Regions from separate parts of the Spirosoma daeguense genome, predicted to be linked through region 1. Evidence: riboswitches for the same ligand, from Rfam matches in the RefSeq annotation. Region 1 holds a riboswitch; the other holds the start of a gene.
What was found. A riboswitch is a leader RNA that binds a small molecule or an ion and turns the genes downstream of it on or off. The one in region 1 is predicted to bind S-adenosylmethionine.
Positions count from the first base shown of each region.

Region 2: it holds a riboswitch for S-adenosylmethionine, as region 1 does, so the genes downstream of both, ACYVD4_RS10635 (O-acetylhomoserine aminocarboxypropyltransferase/cysteine synthase family protein) here and metH (methionine synthase) in region 1, are expected to answer to the same signal.

Region 1 is NZ_BAAHBF010000004.1:398,084-401,291, reverse strand. Features, by position in the region: gene ACYVD4_RS14600 (SGNH/GDSL hydrolase family protein) at 1-535, shown strand, start outside; gene ACYVD4_RS14595 (DUF5989 family protein) at 556-705, shown strand; gene ACYVD4_RS14590 (SxtJ family membrane protein) at 709-1,071, shown strand; SAM riboswitch class I at 1,144-1,311, shown strand; gene metH (methionine synthase) at 1,416-3,208, shown strand, end outside.
Region 2 is NZ_BAAHBF010000003.1:378,790-381,997, reverse strand. Features, by position in the region: gene ACYVD4_RS10635 (O-acetylhomoserine aminocarboxypropyltransferase/cysteine synthase family protein) at 1-1,257, opposite strand, end outside; SAM riboswitch class I at 1,462-1,566, opposite strand; gene ACYVD4_RS10630 (DciA family protein) at 1,747-2,073, shown strand; gene ACYVD4_RS10625 (glycosyltransferase family 87 protein) at 2,066-3,208, opposite strand, start outside.

The sequences.
Region 1 (3,208 bases):
GTATTTTCCGAATGATATCGAAAAGGTGGCGCGTGATCATGGTTTGGTTCCTGATGCTTTCCGGCCTTATTCCGATGTACCACGGGCGTTTCAATCGTTGTTTATTAAGTCGTATCTGTTGAACTACTTATACTGGCAGTTTCCACATGGTAATTTCTCGCCTTTCGATGTGTATGCGCGTAAAGCGTATGGTACACCAGCCATTATAAATGACCATTTGAGCGACCTTAATCAATTTATAACTTACGCAAAACAGAATAATGCTCAACTTTATGTGGTTTTATTTCCATTTTCACATAATTTAGAGAAGACAAAAGAGTACGTTAAGCCTGTAGTTGACTTTTTTAAACAAAATAACGTCCCTGTGTTAGAAGTAGGAAATCTGGTTGGAAACATCGAACCAAACGACCGTGTGGTTGGCCGGAACGATGGGCATGCTAGCGCGATAGTTAATCAGCGCGTTGGTGAGGCTCTTTTCCAACTGATGGAAACAAATACGGGTCTTCCACACGAACAACCAGTACCAAATAAATAAACACACACACATATATTGTCATGGAATTCTTACAGGATATCTTCAAATTTCTGCAACAACGCAAAAAATGGTGGTTAGCACCAATGATTATTTTACTGTTACTTATTGGTGTTTTGATTGTTATTGGTGGCGGTTCAGCCGTTGCGCCTTTCATTTATACGTTATTCTAGAGGATGGATGTAACTGAAAAAGTAAAAGCCCAGTTGGTTATCGTAACGGGCTTGGTCGTTTTGTATTTCATATTCAAATCGCCTTGGTGGCTTTATGCTGCCGGAGCCGTTGGTGTGCTGAGTTTAGCAATTCCGGCCGTTGGCGATTTGATTGTTAAAGCCTGGTTTAAGCTGGCCGAAATTCTCGGAAACATCAACGGTAAAATAATTCTATCGGTGATGTTCTACGTGTTTTTGTTTCCGATAGCGTTACTGTATCGCATGTCGAGCAAGAATCCACTGGCTATCAAACGTACACAGGATGCCTCGTTCTATAATGACCGAAATCATCTGTATACCAAAGAAGACTTGGAACAAAGCTGGTAGTACATTACCAATTTGACTTTATGAAGGGCACATCACTTGTTGACGTGCCCTTTTTTTATTTATTTTTGCAAAAGCTTATCCCGAAAGACGGAGGGAATGGACCCAATGATGTCTTGGCAACCGTTTAATAAGAACGTAGCAAGAAGCTAATAACCAGCTAACTACCCCAACGCTACGTAGCAACTTGTTGAAAATTGGTGCCAATTTCCTCCCGGCAAACATCGCCGGGACAGATAAGTTGAACACTCGCTATCTGTCTTTTGCTGCTAAGCTTCGGTCTAATTTGGACTTTTTTAAGGATATTGATTGTTAGACGTACTAACAATCGTACGACGTAATTGCCATTGAAAACTATACACGAACTTCTTAGCGAACGTATCCTCGTCCTTGATGGGGCGATGGGTTCCATGATTCAACGGTATGATCTGACTGAAGCCGATTATCGAGGGGAGCGCTTCCGTGATTGGTCACATGACCTGAAAGGAAACAATGATTTGCTTTCCATCACGAAACCGGAAGTAATTCAGGAAATTCACCGCCAGTATCTGGAAGCCGGTTCGGATATTATTGAGACAAATACCTTCAGTGGCACAACCATTGCCATGGCCGATTACCGAATGGAGGAACTTGCTTATGAACTTAACTTCGAATCGGCCCGCATTGCCAAAGAAATTACGAATGAGTTTACCCGCGCAAATCCTGATAAACCACGGTTTGTAGCTGGAGCAATGGGCCCTACCAACCGTACAGCTTCGCTTTCGCCAGATGTTAATAACCCGGCTTATCGGGCTGTTACGTTCGATGAACTCGTTGATGCGTATTATGAGCAAGTGAGTGGTTTAGTTGACGGTGGAGCTGATTTACTGCTGGTAGAAACTATTTTCGATACGCTCAATGCCAAAGCGGCTATGTTCGCTATCGATAAGTATTTCAATCTCAACCCACAACTGACGCCATTGCCCGTTATGATTTCGGGCACAATCACTGATGCGAGTGGTAGAACCCTGTCTGGACAAACAACGGAAGCTTTTCTATACTCTGTTTCGCACCTGCCTCTGTTAAGCGTAGGGCTTAACTGCGCCCTGGGAGCCGAACCAATGCGGCCTTATATTCAGACACTTGCCAAAGAAGCGCCATTCTTTACGTCAGCTTATCCAAATGCGGGTTTGCCTAATGAATTTGGTGAATATGATGAAACGCCAGAGATGATGGCGGCTCAGATTGAAGGATTTATCCGGGATGGCTTTGTAAATATAGTTGGCGGTTGTTGCGGATCGACTCCTGATCACATTCAGGCTATTGCTCAAGTGGCGGCTAGATACGCACCCCGGCAATTACCTCCGGCCGAGCCATACCAGAAACTCAGCGGACTTGAACCCCTGAAAGTTACAGAACAGACTAATTTTCTGAACGTTGGTGAACGGACGAACGTAACGGGTTCGAAAAAGTTTGCCCGGCTTATTAAGGAAGGAAATTACGACGAAGCATTGAGCATTGCCAGAGGGCAGGTAGAAGGCGGAGCACAAGTAATCGATGTTAACATGGACGAAGGGATGCTCGATTCGGTCGAAGCAATGACTACGTTCCTGAATCTGATTGCCTCTGAACCCGATATTGCCCGTGTTCCTATCATGGTCGACTCGTCGAAGTGGGAAGTTATTGAAGCAGGACTGAAATGCGTGCAGGGTAAGGCTATTGTCAACTCAATCTCACTGAAAGAGGGCGAAGAAGCATTTATCGAGCGGGCAAACTTAGTTAGACGATATGGTGCTGCCGCTGTTGTAATGGCATTTGATGAAACCGGCCAGGCAGATTCCTACGAGCGACGTATCGAAATTTGTGAACGAGCGTACCGGATTCTGGTCGATAAAGTAGGTTTTGCGCCACAAGACATCATTTTCGATCCGAATATTCTGACTGTAGCCACTGGTATTGAAGAGCATAATAATTACGCTGTCGACTTTATCAATGCTACGCGCTGGATTAAAGAAAATCTACCATTAGCGAAAGTAAGCGGGGGCGTTTCCAACATTTCGTTCAGTTTCCGTGGGAACGACGTAGTACGTGAAGCGATGCACTCTGCATTCCTGTATCACGCCATTCGTGCCGGTATGGACATGGGTATTGTGAATGCGGG
Region 2 (3,208 bases), on a different contig from region 1:
ATCGTCAATATATTCGATGCCTGCCGACACACGTAGTACGCCCGCTTCAACGCCTGCGGTAGCCTGTTCTAACTCGCTCAGTTGTTGGTGTGTAGTAGCGGCCGGGTGAATAATCAGCGTTTTTGAGTCGCCAACGTTAGCCAGATGACTCACTAGTTTAAGGCTATTTACGAACGTATCAGCCGCTGATTTATCGCCTTTGATTTTGAAACTAAATACGCCCCCAAAACCGCGTTTCAGGTATTTTTTAGCTAGTTCATGATACGGGCTACTTTCCAGACCCGGATAGTTGACAAACTCAACCTGCTCGTGTTGTTCGAGCCACTGGGCTAGTGCCAGCGCGTTCTGCACAGTACGTTCTACACGTAACGATAAGGTTTCTAAGCCCTGCAACAGAAGGAATGAGTTGAACGGGCTAATGGCAGGTCCGAAATCACGTAGTCCTTCAACACGAGCCCGGATAATGAACTGAATGTTGCCAAATGGTCCATTTACGCCAAAAACATCGCTAAATACCAACCCGTGATAGCCTTCCGACGGTTCGCTAAACTGCGGAAACTTGCCATTCCCCCAGTTGTAATTTCCACTATCGACAATTACTCCGCCAATGCTGGTTCCATGACCGCCAATCCATTTCGTCGCCGATTCCACTACTACAGCAGCACCGTGTTCGATGGGTCGGAACAGATAACCTCCAGCGCCAAACGTATTATCAACAATCAAGGGTAAATCAAGTCCTTTTGCGAGAGCCGCTATTGCTTCGAAATCAGGAATATTGAAACCCGGATTCCCGATGGTTTCGAGATAAATGGCTTTTGTATTCTCGTCAATCAGTTTGGCAAACGCTTCGGGCTTGTCGCCATCGGCAAATCGCGCTTCAATACCCAACCGCTTAAACGACACCTTGAACTGATTATACGTACCACCGTAGAGGAAAGAGGTGGTCACGAAATTATCGCCCGCGCTAAGAATATTGGTCAGCGCGATAAACTGAGCCGCCTGCCCCGACGATACTGCCAATGCCGCCACGCCACCTTCGAGCGCAGCAATTCGCTTCTCGAAAACGTCGGACGTTGGGTTCATGATCCGGGTATAAATATTACCGAATGCTTTTAGCGCAAATAAATCGGCTCCGTGCGCCGAGTCATTGAAAACGAACGATGTGGTTTGATATATAGGTACCGCCCGTGAATTGGTTGTTGGGTCGGGCTCCTGACCGGCATGCAACTGAAGCGTATCGAAATGAAGTTCTGACATGGTGAAAGGTTTTGTTGTTATACAGATATAGAGTTTTGTAGGAATAGAGCTGGCTGGTGTAGGAAACGTTACAATAGTATGACCATACAACACTACAGCACAAAAAAGCACACGAAGAACTCTCCCGTTTTCGCGGCAGTGGTCAGAGGAAATTTAGCTGGCCCTGAAGGGCATACAGCACCGGATGTAGAGCATGTTAATTTCGATTTATAGTCCCTAAAATGCTTTTAGGCAGGAGTTAGCACCTTGCCATGTGGTAGGTTGCCAGCGGTTCGCAGAGCCTGATCTCTCCCCGCTTCTGTATAAATCAATTCGCGTTAGAAGACGCGTAGGAATTGACTTGATGGCGCAAGTATACTAGCCAAATAATGGGAATCCAAACACTAGAAGCTTTTTCTGATCACGAACAGATTTTTTCGGGCTTAATCGTAAATCGCTTCTTGATAAGTCAACGGATTGTTTACTTTTGCAGTAAGACTCACCGCCGTCATGAATCCGACTTACCGTTATAACCGCGATAATGCTACCCGAGTAGCAGGAACCACAACGTTAAAGGACGCTATCGGTCAGTTGTTGAAAGCGTATCAACTTCAGGGACGCTTCAACGAAACCTACCTCGAAGCGTTCTGGGGCCGTATGATGGGGCCAGCTATTGCTTCACGTACCAATCGGCTCTACGTTCGCGACCGTAAACTTCACATCGAAATTTCGTCAGCACCGCTACGTAACGAACTCGTCAACGCCAAACAGAAGTTGATTCAACTTGTCAACAAAGACATGGGGACCGACGTTATCGACGACGTTATTTTTATCTAGCCAATTCTTCCTGCATTACCTGTTTTTCGGGCATTCCTTTCCAGATTGTCCAGTGCAAACGTAGCCATACGAATAGTAGCGGCAATACCATTAGGGCGTATTGATTCACGTAATGATCGCGAATATAGGCGGGGAAAATATCGGTGGGCGAGAAACTGGAAATCAGCAGCGCAAACGCCAACAACAGGTTATCCAGCGATGTTTTGGCCGATACGACGTACCAGATTGCTACACCTGTAAAGCTGATGATAAACGTGGGCGATTCGAAACCGGTGCTGGCCAGATTCAGGAATAACAGTGTTGAGGCTACTATGCTCAACTGAAACCGAACGTTCTGATACAGGTTTGTTTTCAGGTAAGCCGTCGCAAAAATCAGCAATCCGGGAATAATAAAGTATAGATTAGACAACGTAGCGTCGTGAAACAACCGACGAAACATACCCATTACACACACGTCGGTTCGGGTATTGGTCAGATCAACATTTAGCTGATTTTTATAAGACAGTGATTCGTACCAGTCATAATAACACTGAATAGTGTAATCGACGCCTACAAATAACATGGGCAACGTAACAAATACGATTGTCGATAGAATTCCCCCCACTACGTAGCGCAGCTTATTCTGGGCGAACGGAAAAAATGCCAGCCCAACTACACCATATAATTTAATCAGCGTCCCAAGCGCTACGTTCGCAGCTGCCCGAACTTCCTGCTGTTTGTGCAGTTGCGTATACGACAGAATAATCATACCCACACAAATGTGATGAAACTGAGTATTTAGCAAACACGTGTACGACGTATTAAGTACTAGCCAGCTTACGATGGCCCGTTGCCGATTGGTCAGTGGCAGTTCGTAAATGGTGTAAAGCAGAAATAGGGAATTAAATACGTTCCATAACGTAACGCTCAGGAGCGTCGGCATCCAATAGAACGGAGCAATCAGCAACGCGAAAATGGGGCCGTAATGATAGGAATCGAACGTTTCAGCCGGGTATTCCAGAAACAGATTCTGGTGAGCCAGCAAATGTTTGAAGCTGTTGATGAACAGCAGAAAATTATTGATAAAAGCCCCCGGCTCTCCCAGATAATATTGCTTAACGCCCGTCAGAACGCCCAGTAGCGTCCAGATAACCAG